Regions from separate parts of the Pararhizobium sp. DWP3-4 genome, predicted to be linked through region 4. Evidence: riboswitches for the same ligand, from Rfam matches in the RefSeq annotation. Region 4 holds a riboswitch; each other region holds the start of a gene.
The links. Region 4 has a riboswitch for cobalamin ahead of ACP7E6_RS26745 (DUF1636 family protein). Riboswitches for the same ligand answer to the same signal wherever they lie in the genome.

Region 1 (7,085 bases), on a different contig from region 4:
TTGTGGGGAGGGGTTGGGGAGGGGTTTCCCCGAAAAGCATCGGCCGCGATCGCCCGCTGCAGGCTCTGGTCGCCGCCCTCGCTCTGCCCGCGCGGCACGCGGGCCAGAGCCACCGTCAGATCCGTCAGCAAGCGGCCTTCCGGCGCCACGCCAAAGATATGCAGGCCATCGCGGATCTGCAGTTCCTTGAGGTCGCAGAGATAGGCATCGAGCTTTTCCAGCGCCTTGTCCTCGCCGTCCGTACCGGCAATGCCAGCGTCATGATCAAGGCCGATATCGCGCACCAGTTCGAGGATCTGCTTGCTGAGCAAGCGCAGACGGCGCGGATCGCCGCCGGCCGCGTCATAATATTCGTCAACCAGCGCTTCCAGGTCTTTCAATGGACCATAGGATTCCGCCCGCGTCAGCGGCGGCGTCAGATGATCGATGATGACGGCACTGGTGCGGCGCTTGGCCTGCGTTCCCTCGCCCGGGTCATTGACGATGAACGGATAGAGATGTGGCATCGGACCGAAGACCGCTTCCGGGTAGCAGGTCTCCGACAACGCCAGTGACTTGCCAGGCAACCATTCGAGATTGCCGTGCTTGCCCATATGGACAATGGCATGAGCGCCGTATTCGCGGCGGAGGTACGCATAGAACGCCAGATAACCATGCGGCGGCACGAGATCCGGCGAGTGGTAGGTTTCCTTCGCATCGATATTGTAGCCACGCGCCGGCTGGATGCCGACCAGCGTTTTTCCAAAACGCGTCAGCGGCAAGGCGAAGCAGCCGTCCCGGAAGAATGGATCACTCTCCGGCTCGCCCCATCGGCCCGTGACTTCAGCCTGAATCTGAACGGGAATGGACGCAAAGAAGGTGTTGTATTGATTCAACGAAAGCGTTTCGCGGATCTGGCAATCCGCCCGTACCGAATTGGTCGGGCCGTCCATCAGGTGGCGGATCAGCGCGTCGCCGTCGGTAGGGATGGAATCGATGACGTAGCCTTCGGTGGCCATCGCCTTCATCACCTCGATCGTCCCGGCCGGCGTATCGAGGCCGACGCCATTGCCGAGCCGCCCGTCGCGGTTGGGGTAATTCGCCATGATGATCGCCACGCGCCGATCGGCCGTTGCGGCCTGACGCAGCCTCGCCCAGTTGGCCGCCAGCTTGGCGGCAAAAATGACGCGGTCGGCCAGCGGTTCGTGACCGACGATATTGGCCTCGACATCGGTGTCATAGACAGCCGCCGCCTTGAACGAGACGGCCCGCGACAGAATGCGCCCATCGACCTCCGGCAGTGCCACGTTCATCGCCAGATCGCGCGCCATCAAGCCCTGCGGCGAGGCTTCCCAGGCGGCCCGCGAGGAGCCTGAAAAGATCACCTGAAGGACCGGCGCATCGGAAAACTCAAGCACGGTCGGCTTGCGGTCGGCGCCGGGCGCGGAAACCGCAAACCCGGTGGCATTCATCACCACGGTGGGCGGCACCTCGCCAAAGATCGCCTGCAGCGTACCGATCGACACGGCATCCTTGAGGCTGGACACGAACACCGGCAGCACCGTCAAACCTTCGGCACTGAGTGCTTCGATCAGGGCCTCGACAGGTTTGGTCTCACCGCTTTGAACCAGCGCGCGGTAGAAGCAGAGGGCAACGGTCGGGGGTTCGAGCCCCTCTCCCGCTACCACCGTCGAATGGGATGGGATGCTCTTGTTTCTCGGAGGCATACCCCCCTCTGCCCTGTCGGGCATCTCCCCCTCAAGGGGGGAGATCGCTGGAGCACGCTCCCGCATTCCCACATCAGGTTCCGCAATCTCAAATTCCGCTTGGGATTGGCGTGTATGCCGCGCGTTGATCTCCCCCCTTGAGGGGGAGATGTCAGCAAAGCTGACAGAGGGGGGTATCTTACCGGCGGCACTAAACCCAATAGCCTTCTTCCAGGCCTCAACTCCGATCACCCCCCGCCCCGGCCACCAGATACCGGCTTTCATCAGCGGCGCTGCCGATTCCGGTTTTTCCGCGCCGTCGATCAGCGCCTCGGCATAGCGCAGCAGCCGCGCCATGTTGTCGGCGCCGCCTTCGGTGAAATAGGCCCACATGCGGTTGCGGTCTTCGGCAGAGACGGTCGAGAAAGGCTCCAGCCCGGGATCAGGCTTGTCGCAGCCCGGCAGCACGGCAATCTGGAATTTATGGGTGACGGCGGCTGCATGCAGCGCCTCCAGCACATAGTGGAAATAGCTGGCGCCGCCGAGCGGGCGAACGATGATCAGCCTGGCATGCCGGGCGGTGCGCTCGACATAGGTATCGACCGACATCGGGTGCTTGAGCGTCAGAAGGCTTGCCACCCGCAGGCTCGACTTTCCTCCACGCGTGCGGTGCGCGCCAGCAATCGACGAAAGCTCGGTATCGGCTGCCGACAGGAACAGAATATCGGCTGGTGATTGACCGAGATCGATCGCCTCCTCGCCGTCGGTAATCGTGCCTTTCTGGGCTAGGAGGAGATGCATGCATTGTCTCCCGTGCTGGATAAGGAAGTCCCCTCCCCAACCCCTGCACACAAGGGGGCGGGGCTTATCTGCCGAACCCTTATGCCAAACCCGGTAACCTCATCCAAGAAGCGTACTCCGAACGGTTCAAACAGCCACGAAAGGCGCGGCAAACGCAGTCCAAGCCCCTCCCCCTTGTGGGGAGGGGTTGGGGAGGGGTTATGGTCTCGCCCGGTCAAAGCGCCCTCAAACCGCCGCAGCGATCGCGGCACGCACGGCGGCTTCATCCATGTCGTGGAGGCCGATGACGACCAGGCGGGTGCGGCGCACTTCGCCGGCAGCCCAGGGGCGGTCGAAATACTGGTCGATGCGGGCGCCGACGCCCTGGATCAAAAGGCGCATCGGCTTGCCGGGGATATCGGCAAAGCCCTTTAGACGCAGCACGTCATGCGCGGCAATGATCGGCTTCAGCTTTTCGATGAAGGCGGCCGGATCGGCAATCGAACCCAGTTCGACGACGAAGCTGTCGAATTCGTCATGGCTGTGCTCCTCGCCGGCCTCGTGCTCCATCTCGTGATGGGACCTGCGGTTGCCGATATCGCTTTCGGTGCCGACGCCGAGGCCGAGCAGGACGGCGGCGGAAACCTCGCCGTTCTTCGCTTCGATCATCGCCGGCTTGCGGCTGGTGCGTGACGCAACCTCGTTGCGGACAAAGGCAAGGCCGGTCGAATCGAGCAGGTCGGTTTTGTTGAGAATGATCAGGTCGGCAGCGGTGAGCTGGTCTTCGAACAGTTCCTCGATCGGGCTTTCATGATCGAGATTGTCGTCGTTGACGCGCAAGGCATCGACCTTTTCATGATCGTCGGCAAAGCGTCCGGCAGCGACGGCGGCACTATCGACCACTGTGATGACGCCATCGACGGTCACCTGCGTGCGGATATCCGGCCAGTTGAAGGCGGCGATCAGCGGCTGTGGCAGCGCCAGACCGGACGTTTCGATGATGATATGGTCCGGGCGGTTTTCACGCTCGAGCAGCTTCGTCATCGTCGGGATGAAATCGTCGGCGACGGTGCAGCAGATGCAGCCATTGGTCAGCTCGATGATGTCATCCTCGCTGCAGGCTTCGGCGCCGCAGCCCTTCAGCACGTCGCCATCGACACCGAGATCGCCGAATTCGTTGATGATCAGCGCGATGCGCCGGCCGCCGGCATTCTGCAGGATGTTGCGAATCATCGTCGTCTTGCCGGCACCGAGAAAGCCGGTGATAACGGTGGCTGGGATCTTGCCGTGGGCGGCTTTTTCAACGGTCATGGATCAACCCTTCATTTTCAGCGGCAATCCAGCCGCGATAAAATAGACGTCTGCGGAAATCTCCGCAATGATCTGGTGCAGCCGGCCGGCATGGTCGCGAAAGTCGCGCGCCATCCGGTTCTCCGGCACGATGCCCAGCCCGACTTCGTTCGAGACGAAGACCAGCTTGGCCTTGGCCAGCGGCACATAGGCCGCAAGCCGTTCAAATTCCGCCGCGATATCCCGATGCTCCATCATCAGATTGGTGACCCAGAGCGTCAGGCAATCGATCAGAACGATGCGATCAGGCGCATCGATCGCCTTCAGGCAGCCGGCAAGGTCGAGCGGCTCTTCATGGGTCTGCCAATCGGCGCCGCGGCGATCGCGATGCTCGCAAATCCTTGCCTGCATCTCGTCGTCCCAGGCCCTTCCGGTCGCGACGTAATGCATGCGCAGACCCGACGCCGTCACGAGTTTTTCGGCGAAAGCGGATTTTCCGGAACGGGCGCCGCCCAGAACCAGCACGCTGCCTGACAGTATCGATGTCATGAAAAGATCCTGGCCTCAGCGCGCGCCGGAAAGGACAGGAACCCTTGGGTCACGCAAAGCGGCATTCGCGGCAACGCGAAACAGGCCGTTCCGGGAACGGGATAATAAAGCCATGACAACCTCCGTGCTGGCGTCGGGAGTATCTCTCCCTGGATTGGGCGAGCCCTATCGAAGACGGGGCCCTTGAGGATGGCAGGTCTCCTGGCTCACGGCGCCACGCCCCAAAAGGGACGAACGGGCCCGCCTCGCCTTCCCGGAGTTTTTGCGCCAGATTGCGTCACCGCAACCGACTGATATCACGAAGAGGTGGACGATTCGTAGATTTAGAGGCGTCCGGCCCCGGCAGATCGTGATGCTACTCCAGTGGCTTTTCCGGTTGGGCCGATCCTTACCGCTGCCGCGAATGCGGACAGTCCGGAAACATCGGCTTTCCCGGATGGCGAACCCTGACCGTTCTACAGTCGCGGGGTCGGCTGCGATAAGGACGCCCGGTCTGGGTCCGGCCCGTCGCATTCCCATTTACTCCCAACATGCAACGGCATATCGGGAACCATCCAATGACCGATGATTAGGCGCTCGCCTGGATCAAGTCAATTGCGGCACTCTCTCGCCGCCATGGTTTGGCCCGGCCTCGGCAAGACTAAGCTTGATCTCCCAGACCATGCCTTCTAGAGCAATTCCAGCGGAAGTGCGCAGCGGTTTTGCGTCCGAAATTGCGTAGAAAAAAAGACAGGCGGTTTTCGCAATTCGAAGCAAAGCGGAAATGCCCACGACGGCGCAGAGACAGGATGGCCAGGCAATGAAGCTGAAGATGATTCCGAAACTTAACCTGCGGCGGCTCGGCTATCTCTCGCTGCTTTTCGATCTCGGGCGGATGCGGGCCTTTGCGCGGCGGAGCGAACTCGGCCTGGTCGTCGCGGGCATGATCGTCGGTGTTACGTCGGGTCTTGCCGTCACCGCGATGAGCATCATATCCAGCCGCCTGCACAGCCTGATTTTCGGTATTGCCGATGATGAAAGGCTGAGTTCCAGCAATCTGCAGGGCGAAATTTCCGTATTGATCGCGCCGGTGGCCGGTGGGATCATTCTCGGCCTGGTGATGGTGCTTCTGGCATCCTGGCGCAAGAAGCCGATGGTCGATCCGATCGAGGCCAACGCCCTGCATGGCGGCCGTCTCTCGCTCACCGACAGCATCGTCGTCGCGATACAGAACCTGATCTCCAACGGCTTTGGCGCCTCCGTCGGGCTCGAGGCCGGTTACACGCAGCTGGCATCCGGCATCGCCTCCAAGCTCGGCATCTCGCTGCAGCTTCGCCGCTCGGATCTGCGCACCCTGGTCGGTTGCGGCGCTGCCGGCGCCATCGCCGCCGCGTTCAATGCGCCGCTGACCGGTGCCTTCTATGCCTTCGAGCTGATCATCGGCACCTATACGATCGTGTCGCTGACGCCGGTCGTCGTTTCCGCCCTGATCGCCAATCTCGTGGCCAGATGGCTGTATGCGGGCGATTTCACCATCGATGTCGGCCAGTTCGGCGCCGTCGTCCCGGCCGACTATCTGCCGGCATTGCTGCTCGGCTGCTTCTGCGCTGCCATGGGCATCCTCTTGATGAAGGGCGTCTCGCTGATCGAGGGGCTTGCCCGACGCAGTTTTATCCCCGCTCCCGCGCGCCCGGCGCTCGGCGGCATCGTCGTCGGCCTTCTGGCACTGGTGTCGCCCCAGGTGCTGTCGGCCGGTCACGGTGCCCTGCATCTCAATCTCGCCAGTTCGCCCGCAATCCCGATGCTGATCGGCCTGTTCCTGATGAAATCCCTCGCCTCGGCGGTCTCGATCGGTTCCGGCTTTCGCGGCGGCCTGTTCTTTGCGTCGCTGTTCATGGGCGCGCTGCTCGGCAAGCTGTTTGCCTTTTCCGCGCCCTACGTCTTTGCCCAGGCAACGCTGACGCCGGTCATCTATGCGGTCGTCGGCATGAGTTCGCTGGCGGTTGCCATTATCGGCGGACCGTTGACGATGACGTTCCTGGCGCTGGAAATCACCGGCGACTTCCCGATCACCGTCCTTGTTCTGGCGGCCGTGATCACCTCCTCGCTCGTTGTGCGCACCACCTTCGGCTACTCGTTCGCCACCTGGCGTTTTCACCTGCGCGGCGAGAGCATCCGCAGTGCTCATGATGTTGGCTGGATCCGGAACCTCACCGTCGGCCGCCTTATGCGTACAGATGTCCGTACAATCGATGCGCAGGCAACGCTGGAGGATTTCCGGAGAGATTTTCCGCTTGGATCGACACAACGGGTCGTCGTCGTCGATGGCGCAAAATATGCAGGCATCATCCAGGTGCCGGAAGTCTATGCCAGCCCCATCGAAGCCAGCGAGGAAAAGCAGGACCTTTCCGGCTTCATCCGCCTTCCCAACGATTTCCTGCAGCCAAACATGAACGCCAAGCAGGCAGCCGCCTTGTTCGACACCACGGAGAGCGATGGGCTGGCCGTAGTCAACAATCTCATCGAACGGCGCGTCGTCGGCCTGTTGACGGAAAGCCATACGCTGCGACGCTACAGCGAAGAGCTTGACCGCAGACGCCGCGAGGCATCCGGAGAAATCTGAAGGGTTCGCCCCGCTCAGGACATCAGGCTGTCGAGCCATCGCGGCTCAAGCACCGCTTCCAGCTCGGCTGCGACATCGTCGATCGCACGGTCAACCGAGAGGCGGTAGTTTTCGCCGCCGCCTTCGATGCCGAAACTTTTGAGCAGTGCCGCACGATAGGCGTCGCTGGCAAACAGGCC
Region 2 (7,085 bases), on a different contig from region 4:
CTTTCGTCAGACAGGAGCTGACCGACTGGCTCTGGCGGGATTTCGGTTTCTCCTGGATGATCTTTGCCGATGCATCCGGCCGGACATTGCTGGCCGTGGAAAACGGCCGCAAAGTGGATGCCGGGACGGGCGGCCGCACCCTGAAATGGGTCGAGGATCTCATCGACAAGGCAAACGATCTTTACGAGGCGGCACTGATCGCCAAGGGCGGCGGATGGGCGCTTTTATCGACGGAGAAAAATCCGGACGTGTTGGCGGCGCCGTTGCCCAATATCCACGCCGCAGACCTGCGGATGATCGATGGCAGTATGAGCATCGTCGTGGTGCAGGCCGTCGTTCCGAAGACGATGGAAATTCCAGCCGGCCGCCGCAAGCCCGTGTTCATGATCACCGTCAAGCCGTTCAGCGGGCGCATGATCCGCGACATGGAAGACAGGCTTGGCATTTCCAACCTTGGATTCATCCCGTTGCGCCAGGTGGCGAAGGGCTTTATCCAGGCCGCGGTCAGCGATTGCTCCCAGCCGGCTTGCATGGTTGCAGCCTGGACGCCGCGCGCACCCGGCAGCTTTGTCCGCTCAGAGACGCTGCCGAGCGTGATCGTCATCGCGATGCTGGCAGCCCTGACCATGGCTTTCATCGCAGCCCGGTTCGGCGCGGTCTTTTCCGCTCTGCAGGACAGCGAAGCGGAAAACCGTCACCTCGCCAAGCATGATCGCCTAACGGGTGTTTTGAACCGCAGCGGTTTCGACGATGTGCTGCATGCCTCGCTTGCCAAGGTCAAGGAACGTCCGTTCTCGCTGCTTTGCCTCGATCTCGACACGTTCAAGGTCGTCAACGACACCTACGGCCATCCGGCCGGCGATGCCGTGCTGAAGACACTGGCCGCCAGCTTTGCCGATCGCGTCGCGGGCCAAGGTTTCGTAGCGCGGCTTGGCGGCGATGAGTTCACAATCATTGTCAATCATACGGTTTCGCACGCTGACGTGATGACGCTTGCCAACGCGCTGATCGCCGATGCGCAGGTTCCGGTGCCGTTCGAGGGACACTTGCTGCGCGTCGGCAGCAGCGTCGGCGTGGCCTTTGCGCCCGAACACGGCAACATTGCCCGCGAAATCGTCCCCCTGGCTGACCAGGCGCTGTACCTGGCCAAGAACCGCGGCCGCAATCGAGTCCAGACGGCCGATGATCTGGTTGTCGCGGATCGCATCCCGCGTACCGGACAGGCTGCCTGATCAGCGTCCGGATGCCGGAATATTGTAGGGCGTGATGACTTCCACCGCCGACAGCCGGGCAATACCTTGTCCGGCCAGTGCGCTCTTTTTTCCCAAGATTGCCCGGAACGCGGTGCGTATGTCGGCCTTCAGGTCGTGGTGCAGGATGAAATGGATCTGCCCAGTGCGCAGGAATTCGAGGTTTCCGGCATCGAGGTCATGTGCCACGAATATGGAGCAGGCCCGGTTTGCGGCAGCAAAGGCGGCCAGCACCGCGCGGTTGCCGCCGCCGATCGAATAGACGGCGTTGATGCCCGGATGGTTTGACAGCGCTTCGGCCGTCAGTGCGCCGGTTGCGTCGTCGCGGCCAAACCCCTCGCTGATTTCAACGATGCCGATCGACGGATAACGGTTGCGCAAGGTGCGGCGGAAGCCGATTTCCCGTTCTTCCTCGCCGCGGAACCGGCTGCTCGACAGGGTGGCAAGGACGATCGCCGGCTGCCCGGAAAAGCGTTCGCCGATCAGGTAGGCAGCGGTTTCGCCGGCAGCTCTGTTGTCGGCTCCGGCATAGGCGGTGCGTGGCGCATTGGGCAGGTCGGTCACCAGCGTGACGACGGGAATGCCGGATTGTTCGAGCCGCGCCACGGCGGCGCTGATCTCGGGCACATCCGGCGCCTTCAGAACAACCCCGTCTGTGCCGCGCAGGCGCACCCGGTCGAGCAACTGGACGATGTCCTGCGGGCGCATGGTCTCGGCGAAATGAAAGCGGGACCGGAAGATCGTCGGCAGAAATGTCAGGCTTTCGCTTTCGAACGCATCCCGGACGGCGTCGGTAAAGCGGTCGGGCGCCTCCATGATAACGTCGATGCCGAATTTGCGGCCCTGGATCTCGACGCCGGGCTGCTGTTTCTCCAGTTCGCGGATTGCGGCGCGCACGCGCAGTTCGGTCTGTTTGCGCACACCGGGGCGAGCGTTCAGCACACGATCTACCGTGGCGACACTGAGGCCGGCCTGAAAGGCGATGTCCTTGACCAGAAATTCGTGCGCCATCGCCGTTCCGTTCTGATGGATTTTTGAGGTGTTTCTGCTCTATATCAGCTTTCCCCACGGCGTATAGTGCGGTCATCGACAGACATCCGGCGGAAGGAAATGGGATGAAAACCGACAATATCGTGGAGCAGCGTGCGGACCGGATATGGCTGACGGAAGGCGCCTGCGATCTTGAGGATTTCCGCGCCGAGGTGGAGCGCACGACATCGCTTGCCGATTATCCGCATGCCGCAGCGATCGAGAAAAACGTTTTGATCTATGACAGCGCCAGCGTGCTGAAGGCGGCAGCTTCACACGAGGGGCGCCGGGCGGTACTGGCCGAGATCTGCGAGGCCTTTGCGACAGGGCCCGGCGTCGTCGTGCTGAAGCGGGCTTTCGAGGATACGGCCATCATCGATATCGCGAGCGGCATTTTCGACGATATCATCAACGAGCAGCACCAGACCAGCACTGGCGGTGGCGATCATTTTGCCAAGCCGGGCGCCAATGACCGGATCTGGAATTCGCTGGAAAAGCACTGCCTGCGCGACCCTGAAAATTTTGCCGCCTACTACGGCAACGCCCTGATCGCTTTGGTCAGCGAGGCCTGGCTCGGGCCGAGCTACCAGATGACGGCGCAGGTCAACCGGGTCAATCCGGGCGGAGCGGCGCAATCGGCACACCGGGACTATCATCTCGGCTTCTTGACCTCGTCCGTCATCGAGCAGTTTCCGGCACATGTTCATCGGCTGTCGCCGGTCCTGACGCTGCAGGGGGCGGTGGCGCATTGCGACATGCCGCTGGAAAGCGGGCCGACTTTGTTCCTGCCCTACAGCCAGACCTATGTTCCGGGCTATCTGGCGCTGAAACGCCAGGAGTTTCGCGAGTATTTCGATCGCCACCATGTGCAGTTGCCGCTGGAAAAGGGCGATCTGGTGTTCTTCAATCCGGCGCTGTTCCATGCGGCGGGAACCAATCGTTCCGAAGGGATCAAGCGGGTGGCAAACCTGTTGCAGGTTTCCTCGGCTTTCGGTCGGGCGATGGAAACTGTCAACCGGCAACGCATGAGCGCCGTGCTCTATCCGGCCTTGAAGGCGATGCTGGCGGATGGGCGCTTGTCTGGCAGCGAAGCCGCTTGCGCCATCGCATCCTGTGCCGAGGGCTATTCGTTCCCGACCAATCTCGACCGGGATCCACCGTTGGGCGGGCTTGCCCCGAAGACGCAGGCGCAGTTGATGCACGAAGCTCTGTCCGGCGGCTGGGAGGAAAGTGCATTCGTAGCGGCGCTTGCCGAGCAATCGGAGAAGAAGCTCAGTTAACGGACCCATGTTTTGCAATTTCAACTCCTGCCCGAATGCCGGGCGGGAGTTTTTTGGCATCGGCGATATCGAAATGGAGGAAAGACAATGAGCACTGACTATGGCCGTCTGGACGGCAAGATCGCAATCGTTACCGGTGGAACGCAAGGCCTGGGGGCGGCGATCGCGACGCTGTTTGCCGAGCGCGGCGCGGCCGGCATCGTCATCTGCGGCCGCAATGCCACCAAGGGCGAGGCCAAGGCGGCCGAGATCGGCAAGGCGACCGGAACCCGGGTCGTCTATGTGCAGGCCGATCTGGAAAAGGTCGAGGATGCGCGCAAGGTGGTTGTTGCCTGCGACAGGGAATTTGGCCGGGTCGATGCGCTGGTCAACGCGGCGGCGATTACCGATCGCGGCACGATCCTCGATACCAGCCCGGAACTGTTTGACCGGATGTTTGCCATCAATGTGCGCGCGCCGTTCTTTCTGATGCAGGAAACCATCAACGTCATGCGCCGGGAAAAAATCGAGGGGACCATCGTCAATATCGGGTCGATGTCGGCCATGGCCGGGCAGCCTTTCATCTCTGCCTATTGCGCGTCCAAGGGCGCGCTGGAAACGCTGACCAAGAACACGGCCTACGCGGTGCTGCGCAACCGGATCCGCGTCAATGGCCTGAACATCGGCTGGATGGCATCCGAAGGTGAGGACCGCATTCAGCGCGAATTCCACGGATCGCCCACCGACTGGCTGGAAAAGGCGGCGGTCAGCCAACCCTTCGGCCGCTTGGTCGATCCTGCGGAAGTGGCGCGCGCCTGCGCGTATCTGTCGTCGGCGGAATCCGGCCTGATGACCGGTTCGATGATTTGCTTCGACCAGTCGATCTGGGGGGCTTATGATGGATCGCCGCATCCGGTCGCGGCGATCTGATGAGAACCGGCGGGCCGCCTTGCAAACGGCGGCCCGCTATGGCCACATCGTTTCGTTCAGGTGCCTGCGCAAGCAGGAGAATCGGGAATCCGGTGAAAATCCGGGACGTGCCCAGCGCTGTAACGGGGACGGCTTTGCTTTTACGAATCTCTGAATCATTTCAGAGTTCTGCCACTGGATCTTCAATCGATCCGGGAAGGCGGCAAAACCGGATGATCCGCAGTCAGAAGACCGGCCTGACGAGATGGACCAGCCCCGCGCGGACGGCGGGAGGTTTCGCACTGTTGGGGATCAAACGATGCAAACTGAACCACAAGACCGCCTTGTGAGGGCGGACGCATTCTCATCGGACGAGCGCGCCGCCGTCTACCGCGCCATCGAAACCCGCCGCGACGTGCGCGACCAGTTCCTGCCGGCGCCCCTGCCGGACGCGCTCATCGGGCGGTTGCTCGCTGCCGCACACAGCGCGCCGTCGGTCGGCTTCATGCAGCCATGGAATTTCATCGTCGTCCGGGACGAGGACCGGCGCGCTCGTGTTTTCGAAGCCTTCCAGCGGGCCAACGAAGAGGCGGCGCTGATGTTCGAGGGCGAGGTACGGGACAAATACCGGTCGTTGAAGCTCGAAGGGATCCGCAAGGCGCCCGTCAGCATCTGCGTGACCTGTGATCCGACCCGGGCAGGCAAGGTCGTTCTCGGCCGGACGCACAATCCGCGCATGGATGCCTTTTCCACCGTCTGCGCGGTGCAGAATCTCTGGCTTGCTGCACGGGCCGAAGGCGTCGGCGTCGGCTGGGTCAGCATTTTTCACGAACGCGACATCAAGGACGTGCTCGACATTCCCGATCACGTCGACATCATCGCCTGGCTCTGCCTTGGTTATGTCGACACGCTCCATGCCGAGCCGGAACTGGCCGTCAAAGGCTGGCGCCAGCGCTTGCCGCTCAAGGATTTGGTGTTTTCCGATTGCTGGGGGGCGCGACCAGTCGATTGATCAGTTGGTCTGCTGTAGTTCCTGATATCCGGGGCCGGTTGGATGCCTGAGGTCGATCGAGGTTTCCTGCGAAGGCAGGAAGCTCGGGCCGACAACGCGAACCTTGTTGTCCTGCGGATTGTAGGGCCGATCGGCAACGGGGGTCTTCACCTCGACCGGGTCGGCCTTCTTGCGGGTGCGAACATTGATAACGCCCTTGCCGTCGTCCGGCGTGCTCTGTGGTATCGCCGTGCGTCCGGCGGGAGCGCAGCCGCACTGACCGGGCTGGCTGAAATCGCGGGTCTTGTAGGCGAAAGCCGACGGCAGGTCGGCATAGGGTTCGCCGGTGGCGGCGGAGACCATCTGGTTTGTTTCTTCGGTCGCCAGGGCATGATAGTAGAGCGCCGTCTCCGCTCCCGGACACCGCCGCTGGCAGGTTTCGGCATCGCGCTGGAAATCGGCCGGGGACGAGTTCGACGAGATCGGGAAGAACGCGCCGTCGCAGGTACGCACGCACATGGTGCGCAGGCTGCCCGGATAGTCCGCGCTTGGACCAAAGCCGTCATCCGGCGTGGTGAAGTCGGCGTTGCTGCCGCGCATGTCCGGCTCGTCTTCACTGATCGGCGGCAGATCGTTCAGGATGTTGCGGTGGGTTTCCGGCTCTTCGACGGCGGCACTGAGGACTTCATCCTCCTCCTCGGCGCAGCGATTGGCGGCAAGCGCTGCGTGGATGCGCCGCCGGGTGATGTCGCTGGCGCCGCCTTCCAGAAGATTCTGCCGACGGGCTTTCAGCGTTTCGAGATCCATCTCCATCTGAGAGATTTCGGCGTCGAGGCTGTAGCAGGCGTCTTCGTTGGGGCCACCGACAATGATGACGCTGCCTGAACTGCATCCCAGCCGTCTCAGATCGCTGCGGGCCTGCCGCAGATCCAGGTTCTGGCGGGAGATCGCGCTGGTGTAGTCGCGCAGATTGGCATTGGAGGCAACGATCTTCGGCAGGCTGGCAAGGCGGGCATTCAGCCGTTCGCACACAGCCGAGGCATCGGCCGTGGTCGTCATGACCAGAAGAAGCGGAGCGATCAGCGCCGCAAAGGATTTCGAACGGAAGGTCACGTGTTTCTCTCGCCTGAGCATACCGGCACGTGCCGGGTACGAAGGAACATCCTGCGCACTCTGACTTTGCCCTTATCATAACGTCATTCCACGGTGCTGCAACGGTTGCTGCTTGGCAGCGTTAACGGCAGGCGGGAGTTTAATGCGAGGCGAGGCGGGAGAGCCACAATCGGCGGCTCTCCCGGGGCAAGGCAATTATGCCGCCCGGGCGGTTTCCAGGGACATTGGCCTTTCCAGCACCGATCCGCCGATTTCCGCGACGCTTTTCATCCGTTCCAGAAGGTCGGGCGTGACCTCCCAGGCAACGGCCACGGCGTAGACGGAACCGATCCGCTGCGGCTCTCCGATGCGCTCGCCGGGGCAGCCCATCCGCCTGAACATGCGCTCCAGGAAGACATCGGTGACGGTGACGATGTGGCTGAGACCGGATGACAGCCCGAGTTCGCCAACGCCGCACATCAGTTCCGCCGCCGCAATCGTCACCTGATTGGAGCCGCGATCCTGCGAGATGGTCGGATCGATGCAGAAACGGCT
Region 3 (7,085 bases), on a different contig from region 4:
TGCTGGGTTGCTGCCGCATAGGTGTCGATGATCTTCTCAGGGCCGATCTCATAGGCGTCCTGGTAATAGTCGAGATTGTCGTTGGTCATGAACGGCGCAGGATAGTAGACGCGGCCGATCTTGCCCTCCTTGCGGATCTCGATCTTCGAGACGATGGGATGGATCGAGGAGGTCGAGTGGTTGATATAGGAGATCGAGCCCGTCGGCGGCACGGCCTGGAGGTTCTGGTTATAGAGGCCGCTCGTCATGACATCCGTCTTCAGGGCCAGCCAGTCTTCCTGCGTCGGGATGTGGATGCCAGCCGTCTTGAACAGTTCGGCGACACGCCCGGTCGCCGGCACCCATTCCTTCTCGGTGTATTTGTCGAAATAGTCGCCGGAAGCGTATTTTGATTTTTCGAAGCCCTTGAAGCTCGACCCGCGCTCGACGGCGATCCGGTTCGATGCCCGGATGGCGTGGTAGGTCACCGTGTAGAAATAGATGTTGGTGAAATCGACGCCTTCTTCCGAGCCGTAGTAAATGCGCTCGCGGGCGAGATAGCCGTGCAGGTTCATCTGGCCGAGACCGATGGCGTGGCTGTCGTCATTGCCCTTCTCGATCGACGGGACCGAGGAGATGTGGCTCATGTCGGACACGGCTGTCAGCGCCCGGATCGACGTTTCGATGGTCTTGCCGAAATCGGAACTGTCCATCGCCGCTGCGATATTCAGCGAGCCGAGATTGCAGGAAATGTCCTTGCCCATATGCTTGTAGGATAGGTCGTCATTATAGTCGCTGGCCTCGCTGACCTGCAGGATTTCCGAGCAGAGATTGCTCATGGTGATGCGGCCGGCGATCGGATTGGCCCGGTTCACCGTGTCTTCGAACATGATGTAGGGATAGCCGCTCTCGAACTGGATTTCGGCCAAAACCTGGAAGAATTCGCGGGCCTTGATCTTCTTCTTGGAAATGCGGGCATCGTCCGCCATCTCGCGGTACTTTTCCGTCACCGAGATTTCGGTGAACGGCACACCGTAGACGCGCTCCACGTCGTAGGGTGAAAACAGATACATGTCCTCGTTGTTCTTCGCCAGCTCGAAGGTGATATCGGGCACGACGACGCCGAGCGACAGCGTCTTGATGCGGATCTTCTCATCGGCATTTTCGCGCTTGGTATCGAGGAAGCGCATGATATCGGGGTGATGGGCGTTGAGATAGACGGCCCCTGCCCCCTGGCGGGCGCCAAGCTGGTTGGCATAGGAAAAACTGTCTTCCAGCAGCTTCATCACCGGAATGATACCGGACGACTGGTTTTCGATCTGCTTGATCGGGGCGCCGGCCTCGCGGATATTGGTCAGCGACAGGGCAACGCCGCCGCCGCGCTTGGACAGTTGCAGCGCCGAATTGATGCCGCGCGCGATCGATTCCATATTGTCCTCGACACGCAGAAGGAAGCACGACACGAGCTCGCCGCGCTGCTTCTTGCCGGCATTGAGGAAGGTCGGCGTCGCAGGCTGGAAGCGGCCGGAAATGATCTCGTCGACCATGTCTCGCGCTGTCGCTTCGTTGCCCTGCGCCAGCGCCAGCGCCACCATGCAGATACGGTCCTCGTAGCGCTCGAGATAGCGTTTTCCGTCGAATGTCTTCAGCGTGTAGCTGGTGTAATACTTGAAGGCGCCGAGGAAGGTCGGGAAACGGAACTTCTTGGCATAAGCGTGATCATAGAGGTCGCGCACGAAGTTGAACGAATACTGGTCGAGAACCTCGCGCTCGTAATAGCCCTCGGTCACCAGATAATCGAGTTTCTCCCGCAGATTATGGAAGAACACGGTGTTCTGGTTGACGTGCTGGAGGAAATACTGCTTCGCCGCCAGCCGGTCCTTGTCCAGCTGGATCCTGCCCTCGTCGTCATAGAGGTTCAGCATCGCGTTCAGCGCGTGATAGTCAATCGCGGTTTCCGTCGCCTTCAAAGGGCGTTCGAGCGTTGAGACGTCCAAAATCGTTCCAATCCATTGATGACATTGGCGACGTCCTCGTCCGTACCCAGAAGCTCGAACCTGTAGAGGTACGGCACCCGGCATTTATCCGAGATGACATTGCCCGCGAGACCGAACGTCTCGCCGAAATTGCTGTTGCCGGCGGCGATCACGCCCCGGATGAGGGATCGGTTGCCCGCATTGTTGAGAAAGCGGATCACCTGCTTGGGAACGGCGCCCCTGCCGTCATCGCCGCAATAGGTCGGCAAAATGAGGACGAAGGGCTCGCGCACGTCGGGCGTTTCGGCGCTGGTGCTGACGGGAATGCGGGCCGATTTCAGGCCGAGCTTGGCGACGAAGCGATGGGTATTTTCCGACAGGCTGGAATAATAGACGATCAGGCCCATCGCTTGTCCATCCGCACTCAGGCCGCGCTCAGGACAGCGCGCTGATCTTGTCAGGACGGAATCCAGCCCAATGGTCCTGGCCGGCGATCACCACCGGAACCTGCTGGTATCCGAGGCCGATGACCTTCGCGAAGGCGTCCTCGTCCTTGGAAATGTCGACGACCTGATAGTCGATGCCTTCACGATCGAGCGCACGATAGGTCGCTGTGCACTGGACGCAGGAAGGCTTGCTGTAGACGGTAATGTTCATGATGGTCCTCGTGGTCTGTGATGTTGCTGGCACACGAAAGGCTCCGAGCCGCTGCACGCGGATCCGATCGTGGGGTCTTGCATTGCGATACTTGCGGGAGGTTAGGCCTGTGCCGCCGATCCCGCATATCTTGGTCTGCGAATTCGATTGACTGACATGCCTTCACCCGGAGCCTTTTTGGCGGGCATCGGAAGAACGCAATCCAAAGCGGAATCATTCCGCTGCACATCACGCGACCTTCCGGGCACCCCGCCCGTGGACGTTTTGTTCAAGGCAGGTCTCCTGGCTTGCGGGTCGTGGCGTCCATTCCGTCTTCCCGAAGCCTGATGCTTCAGTGACTTGAAATGAAACAGACGCTCGCCGCTTACAGTTGCGGGGGCAGCTCCGGTTTTGCCCGGCCACAATGGCCAAGCGCACCGCATTCCCTCTTAGCCTCCCTACCTTGCGATTTGGAGGAACCTTTAACACTAGATATAGTATACGACAGGAAAATAACGTCAATGTGTAGACATCGGAAACATGCCTTGCGGTGCATATTTTTTGCGGCTTTGTGGATAATGGGGAGTTAATGCCCGCCACGGCAATCGGCTGTGGATAGTGGGGCAGCCGCCGGGGACAGCGGCCCCGGTTTCAGTTATGAGCCACGCGCGTGCCGCCGGGCGCCCGTCTGGACCGGCCGGGACCATGACGAGTTCGCCGCGCGCCGTCAGTTGCGGCTGCCCTCCAGCAATGTCTCCGACCAAAGCTCGACTGCGACCGTCACCAAACTCATGCCGGTCTCAACGATGTCTGCCACCACGTCGATGATCGAATCAACTATCACTCGGCAGCGGCAGCTGCACGGCGGCGGCCGATGGTGGCCTGGGTGAGCAGCAGCGCGCCGACGGCGCAGAGCGCGATGCCCATGGCCATCGGAACGGCCGTGCCGTCGAAGAACACCGAGGCGATCACCATGGCGACGGCGGCGGTGACGAAATGCAGCGTTCCCATCAGCGACGATGCCGTGCCTGCGATTTCGCCATGCTCCTCCAGCGCCAGCACAGCACTTGTCGGGATGACGAGGCCGAGGAAGCCGTAACCGACGAAGAGAAATGCGGCCATCACCGGCAGCTGATTGAAGCCGAGGCTCATGACGATGGCCATCGCCGCCATGGTCAGCGCGAAGGCTGCAACGGCGATGCGCATGACCCGAACGAGCCCAAACCGTTCGCCGAACCAGCCGGTCGCCTGCGATACCGCGAAGAACGACACGGCATTGATGGAGAAGGCAAAGCTGTATTGCGTCGGCGACAGGCCGTAATAGTCGATCAGCACGAAGGGCGAGTTGGCAAGATAGACGAGGAAGCTAGAAATGCCGAGGCCGCCGATGAAGGTCAGCGTCAGAAAATTCTTGTCCCTGAGCAGCAGGCCGTAGGCAGCCATGGCGCTGCGCAGGCCACTCCCGGCACGGTGCTCCCTCACGCGGGTTTCCTGCAATTGCGTCGCCAGCAGGATGAGGCCGATGAAGGCGGCGATCGTCACCGCCCAGAACACGCCGCGCCAGCCGTAGAACTCGATGACGGCACTGCCGGTCAGCGGCGCCAGGATCGGCGAGATGCTGAACACCAGCATCAACAGCGACATCAGCCGGGCGGCCTGCACGCCGGTATGCATGTCGCGAACGATGGCGCGCGGGATGACCATGCCGGCAGCTCCGCCGATCCCCTGCAGGAAGCGGAAGGCGATCAGCGTTTCGATATCGCTTGCCAATGCGCAGCCGATGCTGGCGAGCGCAAAGATGCCGATACCGATATAGAGCGGCGCCTTGCGGCCCCACATATCGGACAGGGGACCGTAGACCAGCTGCGCCACCGCAAAGGAGATGAAGAAGGCGAGCAGGCTCAGCTGTACGATATGGTTCTCGGCACCAAGATCCTGCCCGATCGAGGGCAGCGCCGGCAGGTACATGTCTATGGCAAACGGGCCGATGGCCGACAACAGGCCGAGGATGAGGGCAGTCCGGAAGAAGGAGGACGTCATGGGGGGCATCTTTCAGAAACGGCCGCACAAAACCGGGTCGGTCTGGCGCCGCGTTGCTCTCAGGAGTTTACCGTGATCGTTGCCAAGGGCGCGCGGTGCTTGAGAGGACGCCCACACGCTTGGCAAGCCGTGTCAATATTATTGGACAGAGCTGTAAAATTAGACACCATTGTCTAAAACGTCAAGAGGCATTATCTTCGGCCGATGAAAACCAATCATGACACAGTGCCGAAAATGTCCGTGCATAGCCAGCGCGGGCAATGTGCCAAGCGCAAGTCCATTCTGGAAGCCGCCGCCCAAGTCTTTTGCCGTCAAGGCTTTACCGGCGCCAGCATCGACGAGATCGCCGCCGAAGCCTGCGTCTCGCGTCAGACCGTCTACAACCACTATCGCGAAAAAGAGAACCTGTTCACCGCCGTGGTCGAGGACGTGATGGACCGGGCAAACGCCATGCTGTTCACCACTCTCTCAACCTTTCCCGAGAAGCCGGACAATCTCGAAGACGATCTCGTCGCCTTTGCCGTGCGCCTCAGCCACAATTGCATCTGCAACCAGGATGGAAAATTCCTGCGCAAGCTGGTCCAGTCCGAAGGCGAGCGTTATCCGCACCTGTTCGAAAGCTGGCGCCAGCATGGCCCTGGCAAGATCGGCACGGCACTGGCCGCACTTTTTGCGCGGCTTGCCCACAAGGGCCTTTTGCAGGCAGACGATTTCGACGTTGCGGCGCGTCAATTTCTGGCACTGGTCAATGCCGACCTGCAGATGAGCACGCTGTTTGGCGTCACGCCGACGGAAGCAGAACTGGACATTGCGGCCCGCAATGCCGTGCGGACATTCATGCGGGCCTATGGGCCAGCGCAGGCAAACACGCTGGCTGTCAAGACGGCGTAAGTCCCGGCGTCAGCTGACACCGGTGATCATCGAGACGATCTCGTTCTTGTTGGTCTCCGCAGTCCTGCGGATGCCGATCTGTTTGCCACGCCTCAGAACGCAGATCCGGTCCGACAGCTTGAACACCTGATCGAGGCTGTGGCTGATGATCAGCACGCCGATATTGCGCGACTTCAGCGATTGCACGATTTCCTCGACCTTCGCGGTTTCCGCGACCCCGAGCGCCGCCGTGGGTTCGTCGAGCAGGATCAGCTTCTTTGCCCAGCGGGTGGCCCGCGCAATCGCAACGCCCTGACGCTGGCCGCCGGACAGATCGCGGATCGTCGCGTGCGCCGAGGGGATGCGCACGTCGAGTTCCTTCACCAGCTTTTCCGTTTCCGAAATCATCGTCTTGCGATCGAGCAGGCCGATGCCGTTGGTGAGTTCGCGTCCGAGGAACATGTTCATATAGACCGTCTGCTGGTCGGCCAGCGCCAGATCCTGATAGACCACCTCGATGCCGTGCGAGCGGGCCATGGTGGCGCTGGACATCGCGACCGTCTCGCCCTCGATGGTGATCGTGCCGGAGGACGGGCCATAGACGCCGGAAACAATCTTGATCAGCGTCGATTTGCCGGCACCGTTATCGCCGACGAGGGCAACGATTTCGCCGGGATAGATATCGAGCGAAAAATTCTCGATGGCGACAACGGCGTCGAAATTCTTGCGGATGTCCTTGAGCTGCAGCACAGGGGCCTGAGTGTTCATGGTCATTCTCCTATACCGGCCAGGATTGAGGTTCGCCGAAACCGTTCTCGATGCTTTCGACCTTCGGCAAACCCTTGGATATTCCAGACACGCCGACGACATAGGCGCGGGTGACAAAGGCCTGCCCGCGGAACCCGAAGACGGCGGTGTCGCCGGGCTTCGGCGCCTTCGGTCCACCAGCATCGATCATCGCGTAATAGTCGATGGCCGATGGTGGCGGCACTTCGACACTGCGCAGCGACGATGCCGCGACCGTCGGCTCGTCAGAGACGATCGCCTTGACGTCATAGTCCGGAAAGATCGGGTCGATGTAGAAGCCGCCGCCGAAGCAATACGCCTTGCCGGCGGACAGATGAGAGACCTCGGTGAGGTAGCAGACGGCTGGAAGCTCGGGCAGGTCTTCCACGACATGCAGCGCCGTCGTGCCGTGCAGGCCGTTGCCGGGCTCGCATTGCGTCGCCCCGGCATCGGCCAAGCCCTGCAAGAGAACCGAGGATGTGGTGCCCGGCGCGTTGACCTCAATGCCGGTGCGCCCGGCCTTCGCCAGCGCCTCGGCAGCCTTGGTCAGCGTTGCCAGATTGTGCGTCGGCAAAACCTTGCGGCTCTTGTGGTCGAACAGCAGCGCCGGAAACGTGGTGATCCCGGCAAACCGTCCGCCATCCAGCGCGTCGAAAGCATCGGCCACATCAGCGACATCGGCCGCATCGAAGCCGCCTTCATGGCCGCGATAGAAAGTATCCCCTTCGGCCTTGATGCGGGCAAGCAGGTCCTGCACATAACCCGCCGCCCTGGCGCCTTCAGCGGCTTCATTCGCCT
Region 4 (7,085 bases):
ATCGGCCGCCTGGCCTGAAAACCGCGTGACCGCGACGACGGCGATAGTGGCGAGGAGCGAACCGATGAAGGCGAACAGCGGCACGGTGACAAGACCGAAGATGAGGCCGGTGTGAAGCAATGCCACGATAGCGCCAAGCGTGCCGCCGGACGAAACCCCAAGAAGATGCGGGTCGGCGAGCGGGTTGCGCGTCACGGCCTGCAACACGGTGCCAACGACGGCAAGACCTGCACCCACCAATGCTGCCAGGATAACCCGCGGAAAGCGGACATCCCAGACGATGCTGTCGCGGCCGGCAGACCATGTAACCTTGATCAAGCCCGGCGACAGGTGGTTGGCAACGATCGACCAGACAGTAACGAACGAAATGGGCGCAGCGCCCAGCGAGACGCCTGCCGTGACGCTCAGAACGATCAGGATCGCCGGTACGGTTACACTCAGAAAAATTCGGCCGCTCGTCATGTCGTGTCCATTTTGTACGCAGAAAGCAAGACCGGGCAGATAGACCCGCCCGGCCGGATAATTTGGATCAAAAATTACTACATGCTGCGCGGATGAAACGTGTCGGCAAGGCGGCTGATCGCGTCTATGTTGCGTGGGCCGGGTGTCGCTTCGACATAGTCGAGCACAGCGAAACGATCACTCCTGAAGGCGTCGAGGTTTTTGAACGCGGGATTTTCTTTCATGAAGGCAATCTTCTGCTCGGCTGTCACGTCGCCATAATTCACGATGACGATCACCTGCGGATTGCGTTCGATCACCGGCTCCCAGGAGACTTCGACCCAGTTTTTGTCCACATCGTCCATGATGTTGACGCCACCGGCTGCCTCGATCATCGCGGTTGGAATACCGAACCGTCCGGATGTGAATGGTTTTTCGGTGCCGGAATCGTAGACAAAAACGCGAACAGGTTGCTTGACCTCGCCAATCCGGTTTTTGATGTCGGCAAGCCCTTTTTCATAGCCTGCGACCAGCGTCTTGGCTTTGTCATCGACCCCGAAGATTGCGCCGAGGTTGAGGATATCGACAAACATGTCGCTCATCGTTGGCTTGGCCTTCGCCATGATGTGAATGCAGGATTCCGTCAGCTCGTAGACATTGATCTTGAACGGCGCGAGTGTTTCGGGCGTGACCTCGCCGCCAACCTTCATGCCGTAGTTCCAGCCGGCGAAAAGGAAGTCGGCGTCCGCATTGAGCAGGACTTCCTTGGTCGGATATTTCTCCGACAGTTCGGGGAGTTCCTTGACACCGTCACGGAGCTTTTGATCCAATGTCTTCCAAGCGGAAATGCCGGTATAGCCGACCATGCGGTCCTGCAGCTGCAGAGCCAGCATCATCTCGGTGAGATTGACATCGTTGGAAATCGCCCGCTTCGGCGCGGCCTCGAAGGTGACGTCGCGGTTGCAGCTCTTCACGGTGACCGGATAGGCAAGCGCCGGCATGGCGATGAGGGCGGTGGCGAGGAACCCCGCGGCAGAGGCAAGCAAGCGGAAAGAGGGCATGGTTTGTCCTTTCGGTTCAGGCGGTCTTGAGGGAAAATGAAAAGCGCGCGGCGGCGTTGCCCTTTACCGGATGGGCAAGGGCGGTGACGCCGAAGGTGGTCGAAATCGCGTGTGGTGTCAGCACGTCGTCCGGGAGGCCGAAGCCGACCATCCGGCCGTCGCGCATCAGCGCCACATGGGTAGCAAACGTACTGGCCAGATTGATATCATGCAGCGTGGTGACGATGGTGAGCTTCAGCCCGGCCAGCAGATGAAGAATTTCCAGCTGGTGGCGGATATCGAGATGGTTGGTCGGTTCGTCGAGAATGACGATATCCGGTTCCTGCGCCAGCGCTCGGGCAACCAGCACCCGCTGCTTCTCGCCGCCCGACAGTGTCGTGAACTGGCGGCTGGCCATTGAAGCGAGATCGAGATGCTGCAGGCAGTGAGCAACCTGCGCGCGGTCCTCGTCCGTCCAGCCTGTCAGGCCCTGACGTCTCGGAATGCGGCCCATCATGACCACATCGAGCACGGTGAAGGCGAAATCTGCCGGCATTTCCTGCAGCACCACGGCGACACGGCGGGCGGCAGCCCGGGCGGAAAGCTTGCGAATATCCTCGCCATCGATCTCGACCCGGCCCTCGATCGGGGCCGTCCCACGATAAAGGCAGCGCAACAGCGATGTCTTGCCAGCACCGTTCGGCCCGACGATGGCAAGCCGGTGACCGGCCCCCAGCGAGAAGCTGACGTCGCGAACGAGAAGGAGATTGGCTTTTGGACCCCAGCTAAGGCCCAAAACGTTCAGACTGGCGCCACGCCCGTCACAGCTCATCGGTTGCCCCCCGGGATCACGGTTTTCATTGGATGCGCGCTCCGTTCTGTTCCGACACAAGGAAAACGGCCGGAATCCGGGCAATGGTCTTGCCTCCGAGGCCGCGCGGACGTTCGGCCTCGCGTGTCAGGCCATCCGGCCGTTCAGCAAAGATCACGGCGAAATCCACAAGTGCGCGGATATCCGTGTCCGGCGCGATATCGCCAAACAGATAGGTCGCCTTGCCGCTGGCCTGGAAAGCGATCGTGCAGGGGCGCCGGCAACCGGCCATGCAGACGGTGCCCTCGATCGAAAAGTCGGACCCGCCGGCGATATCCAGGCGCGACAGGCTGTCGTTGAGACGAGCCAGCAGTTCCAATCCGGGGCGGCATGCCGTTCCGGTGATCCGGCAATCGGTGCAGACGGTTATGATGTGCTGTGGATGATGCGCCATGTCTTATCCCCGGAGGCAACGTCCGGAGTCCACATGGCGACAAAGTGCAGGCGCGCAAAAGCGCTGCTTTCAAGCCAGATTTTTTCCATCGGAACACCCCGTCCGTTGCAGTTGATCATCGATGATGGCAGGTCTCCTGGCTCGCGGGTCAGTGCGCATCCACCCCTTCCCGGCTTTTGGCCAGTGGGATGTTGTGAATGCGCTCGCCGCTTACAGTTGCGGGGGCAGCCACGGTTTTGGCCCCTTTTGGGTCATCCTCACCGTGTTCCCTTTTCAGCCGCTCCAGGGTCACCTGGAAGCAGCACCATCAGAGCGACATCTCGCACGATTCCAACAACCTGACAACGCCGGATTCCAATCTTTCGATATCATCATCGTGAACGTAATGTTATTTTATTACTAAGTGGTCGTCAAGCGGGACTGGGCGCCTGATGCATGGGTTGTTGCTTGTCGTGCCGTAAGATCTGCAGCGTCCGGCGCCCCGCCCCGCATGCTTGCGGAATGCCCCGGCCTGGTGTGTATGGGCAATGCGGTGTTCCCGCGGTAACCGCCGGACCGGAGGATTGCGCATATTCAGGCTCCATCATCTGTTGTTGGAGCGTCCAATGAATTTTTTAAATCTCGCCGATCACCCGGAGCGCAGCGTTGCGATCTTTGCCCTTGTCGTGTGGATAGCGACAATTGGACGGGCGATCACCATCACCTATGGCCAGTGACGGCCGCAGCTGGAAGGAAACTGGATGGCGAGAGCTGTAAATCCCGGCTTGGATGCGAGGCGTTGCGGTCTGTTTTACAGCGTCTCCGGCGGAAAACCGCCGGATTGATGAAGGGAGTTCCTGCTAAAATGTGAGGGCTTGAGCAAAAGACTAGGCGAATTATGTGAGAAAATTTGCCCCACGCTCTGGATTTGGTTCGTAAATTGCTCTACTGCCCCTGCCATCTCTTTAGTGAACATCAGACTTTGAAAGATTCACATGCAAGTATTGGTTCGCGACAACAACGTCGATCAGGCTCTCCGAGTGTTGAAGAAGAAGCTTCAGCGCGAAGGCGTCTTCCGTGAAATGCGTATGCGGGAAGCCTACGAAAAGCCGTCCGTCAAAAAGGCACGCCAGAAGGCCGAGGCTATCAGCCGTCAGCGCAAGAATGCGCGCAAGCAGCTGCAGCGCGAAGGCCTTCTGCCGGCACCGAAGAAGAAGCCAACCCGCTAATAGCGGCGGCTTTCGACGAGATTGGGGCTTTCTAGTCTAAGGCGCGTCCGGTATCCGGACGCGCTAGTTTTCGTTGTTTCCGGATACGTAGATTTGAGAGATGCGGCGGCCATCGGCCGTGACGGTGGCGCTGTGGCGGTCGATCGTTCGCCGATCGCATCCGCGACCCGCAGTGCTTTTCTTCCTTGAGCGGTCCGGTTAATGACTGCTGGTACGCTGGTACCATTGCAAGCTCCAAAGGCTTGTGGCTCTGCAAGTCCATATTTCAGCGATGCAGGTCCCTCGTTGCTTCTCCAGCATTCATAGCTCTCCATGTGGCGCGCACCCTCGGTCGCGGGAGACAAATGTGATTCCCCTGCAGGTGGCCGAGTTGCAACCCTCAGTGAATTTCCGCTGTATAAAGGAAATAATTCCTACAGGCCGCTGCGGCGGATGTCCGAAAGGACGTTCGCAGCGGCCACGTCTCGTGTGACCGCGTGTTGCGGCCCTTAAGCGGTTACGCTAAGCCTTCGCCGCCCGATGGCGGGAAACTCGCCGTTGGGCGCGGTGCGGGAGGAAAACATGCCGGATCAATCGCTTGTCACTTATGTTGGCGTGGCCCATCCGTGGATGTGCGACGTCATGGGGCATATGAACGTTCGCTATTATGCCGCGATGTTCGACGATGCCAGTTTTCAGCTTCTTGGTCATATCGCCGGCGCAGACGGTCTTGCCGATACAAGCCGAGGCTGGGCGGATGTCCGCTCGGAGGTTGAATACAAGCACGAGACCAAAGCTGGCGCGTTGCTGACGATCCACTCTCGCGTGGTGAAGGCCGGGCGCAGTTCGGTGACGTTCGAGCAGGTCATGTCCGGTTCGCTCGACGGCGTCGTCCATGCGGTCAACCGCACGGTCAGCGTCCGGTTCGATCTTGTCGGGCGGGTCGCCGTTGCAATCGACCCCGAGATGCGGACACGTGCAGAGGCGTTTCAGACTGAGGCAGCATCCAACGAAAACAGTGCCGGTTAAGCGCCGTAGATGCGCTCATCGAGCGGCGTTTCGGCGATTGCGGTCTGGATACCGGTGATGAGCGCCTTTTCGGCACGGTTGATGATTTTCTCAGGGTTCACCAGCAGGAACACGTCGATCGCGGGGGGCGCCTCATAGGGCGGCAACCGCCACAAAAGGCCATCCTGCACATCGCGCTTGGCGACGTGAACAGGGAGCGGGCCGATACCGAGCCCTGCCACGATCATGCGCCGGACCTCCTCAAGGCTTGACGAGACGCCGACCACATTGCTTGCCAGTTTTGCCTCGCTGCGCAAAAGCGCCACTGGCCGCAGCACATCGGCAACATTGTCCGTGTGGAACGAGACGGAAGGCTCGCCCTTCAAATCGGCGAGCTTCAAGCCCTGTTGTCCGAAGAACGGGTGATCCGGCCCGCAGAAAAAACCGAAGAATTCCCGGTAGACCATGGTGTAATCCAGGGCAGCATCGCGATTGCTGACAAGGCAAAGCCCCAGAGACGCCCGCTTTTCACGGACCTGCCGGGACACGTCGCCGCTGGTTGCGACCGAGATGGTGACCGTTGCGCGCGGGTGGCTGCGATGAAACGCCGTCAATGCCTTGTCGAAGATCGGCGAGACGACGTGGCTGGCGACCGCGATCGTGACATGGCCGGTGACGTCGTCGCCGACGCCACGCACCAGTTGCGGAAGCTGCGAGATCGTGCCGAAGACCTCGATGCTTTGTTCATACAGCAGCTGGCCGACATCGGTCAGCTCAAACCGGGTGGCGTCGCGCTCTACCAGCCTGCGGCCTATCCGGTCTTCCAGCCGGCGAAGTGCGTTGCTGACACTGGGTTGCTTGAGATTAAGCTGCTCGGCGGCGCGGGTGATGCTGTTGACCTCGGCGATAACCACGAAGGTTCGCAGGAGGTTCCAGTCGAGCTCCCAAACCAGCCTTTCGGATCGTGATGGTATCATTCCTGAAATCTATACCTTCTATTTCCATTATCTATTTGCGCAATAATAGCACAAAGGCAATCATCAAAACCGGAAGGCGCGTCCACGCGTACCCCAGCGACAGAGAATGCGCTTTCATCCAGAGGAAAACAGCACATGAAGACACTCATTTCAGGCCTCATGGCCGCCACCCTGGCCCTTGCTGCCAGCTTTACCGCTTTTTCGGCCAGTGCCGACGATCTTGAGGCGATCAAGTCCTCCGGTGAAATCCGCATTGCCATGTCCGGCCAGTACCCGCCCTTCAACTTCGTCAACGAGAAGAACGAAGTCGTTGGCTTTGATGCCTCGATCGGAACGGCGATCGCCGAACGGGTCGGCGTCAAGGGTACGCTCGTCACCACCGCTTGGGACGGCATTATCGCCGGCCTGCTCGCCAACAAGTTCGACACCGTCGTCGGATCGATGACCATCACGCCGGAGCGCGAGAAGGTCGTCGATTTCGTCGGCCCGTACTACCATGCCGGCCGCGCGGTGTTCGTCAACGAAGCTTCGGCCGTCCAGAAGCTGGACGAATTGAAGGGCAAGACGCTCGGCGTCACGCTTGGCGAAACCCATGAGAAATGGGCTCGCGAACAGGGCGGCTGGGACGTGCGCACCTACAAGGGCCTGCCTGAGCTGCTGCTCGAACTGAAGGCCGGGCGCGTCGATGCCATCGTCGTCGACAATATCCCGGTGATGGTTGCCGTCAAGGAAACCGGTGAAAAGGTCCGCCGTCTCGAAACGCCTGATATCGAAGGCGGCAGCGTCGCCATCGGCATCGCCATCCGCAAGAACAATCCCGAGCTGAAGGCTGCCATGCAGAAGGCTCTCGACGAGATGATGGCGGACGGTTCCTACGAAAAGATCGCCATGCAATGGGTTGGCAGCGACATCCGCTGATCGATCGATAATCGGACGCATTTGGCCGGCCAGATCAGCCGGCCAAATGTCGTTCGCAGGCCTCTCCCGGAGTTTTTCCCATGGATTTCCCGCTGATGCTGCGCGTCTTCCCGTTTTTCGTGGAAGCCGCTTGGGTCACAGTGCAGATATCGGTACTGTCGTTGCTGCTCGGCCTTGCGGTCGCAGCCGTCATCGCTTCGGCGAAGATGTCGGGCTCGTTTGTCTTAAGGGCATTCGGAAGTTTTTATG

Region 1: it holds a riboswitch for cobalamin, as region 4 does, so the genes downstream of both, cobU (bifunctional adenosylcobinamide kinase/adenosylcobinamide-phosphate guanylyltransferase) here and ACP7E6_RS26745 (DUF1636 family protein) in region 4, are expected to answer to the same signal.
Region 2: it holds a riboswitch for cobalamin, as region 4 does, so the genes downstream of both, bluB (5,6-dimethylbenzimidazole synthase) here and ACP7E6_RS26745 (DUF1636 family protein) in region 4, are expected to answer to the same signal.
Region 3: it holds a riboswitch for cobalamin, as region 4 does, so the genes downstream of both, nrdH (glutaredoxin-like protein NrdH) here and ACP7E6_RS26745 (DUF1636 family protein) in region 4, are expected to answer to the same signal.

What each region holds. Positions count from the first base shown of each region.
Region 1 covers NZ_JAFCXF010000001.1:748,270-755,354, reverse strand. The annotation lists gene cobN (cobaltochelatase subunit CobN) at 1-2,486, opposite strand, end outside; gene cobW (cobalamin biosynthesis protein CobW) at 2,712-3,776, opposite strand; gene cobU (bifunctional adenosylcobinamide kinase/adenosylcobinamide-phosphate guanylyltransferase) at 3,780-4,304, opposite strand; cobalamin riboswitch at 4,479-4,874, opposite strand; gene ACP7E6_RS03525 (chloride channel protein) at 5,116-6,906, shown strand; gene ACP7E6_RS03520 (cobyric acid synthase) at 6,921-7,085, opposite strand, start outside.
Region 2 covers NZ_JAFCXF010000001.1:877,596-884,680, forward strand. The annotation lists gene ACP7E6_RS04145 (diguanylate cyclase domain-containing protein) at 1-1,232, shown strand, start outside; gene ACP7E6_RS04150 (LacI family DNA-binding transcriptional regulator) at 1,233-2,261, opposite strand; gene ACP7E6_RS04155 (phytanoyl-CoA dioxygenase family protein) at 2,366-3,559, shown strand; gene ACP7E6_RS04160 (SDR family oxidoreductase) at 3,647-4,468, shown strand; cobalamin riboswitch at 4,509-4,722, shown strand; gene bluB (5,6-dimethylbenzimidazole synthase) at 4,767-5,459, shown strand; gene ACP7E6_RS04170 (DUF2865 domain-containing protein) at 5,460-6,572, opposite strand; gene ACP7E6_RS04175 (acyl-homoserine-lactone synthase) at 6,747-7,085, opposite strand, start outside.
Region 3 covers NZ_JAFCXF010000024.1:7,833-14,917, forward strand. The annotation lists gene nrdE (class 1b ribonucleoside-diphosphate reductase subunit alpha) at 1-1,976, opposite strand, end outside; gene nrdI (class Ib ribonucleoside-diphosphate reductase assembly flavoprotein NrdI) at 1,946-2,362, opposite strand; gene nrdH (glutaredoxin-like protein NrdH) at 2,391-2,612, opposite strand; cobalamin riboswitch at 2,868-3,090, opposite strand; gene ACP7E6_RS28240 (multidrug effflux MFS transporter) at 3,432-4,631, opposite strand; gene ACP7E6_RS28245 (TetR/AcrR family transcriptional regulator) at 4,866-5,522, shown strand; gene ACP7E6_RS28250 (ATP-binding cassette domain-containing protein) at 5,532-6,269, opposite strand; gene ACP7E6_RS28255 (alanine racemase) at 6,280-7,085, opposite strand, start outside.
Region 4 covers NZ_JAFCXF010000017.1:17,612-24,696, reverse strand. The annotation lists gene ACP7E6_RS26760 (FecCD family ABC transporter permease) at 1-462, opposite strand, end outside; gene ACP7E6_RS26755 (ABC transporter substrate-binding protein) at 540-1,502, opposite strand; gene ACP7E6_RS26750 (ABC transporter ATP-binding protein) at 1,519-2,313, opposite strand; gene ACP7E6_RS26745 (DUF1636 family protein) at 2,339-2,746, opposite strand; cobalamin riboswitch at 2,856-3,070, opposite strand; gene rpsU (30S ribosomal protein S21) at 3,721-3,954, shown strand; gene ACP7E6_RS26735 (acyl-CoA thioesterase) at 4,516-4,962, shown strand; gene ACP7E6_RS26730 (LysR family transcriptional regulator) at 4,959-5,918, opposite strand; gene ACP7E6_RS26725 (ABC transporter substrate-binding protein) at 6,054-6,836, shown strand; gene ACP7E6_RS26720 (amino acid ABC transporter permease) at 6,917-7,085, shown strand, end outside.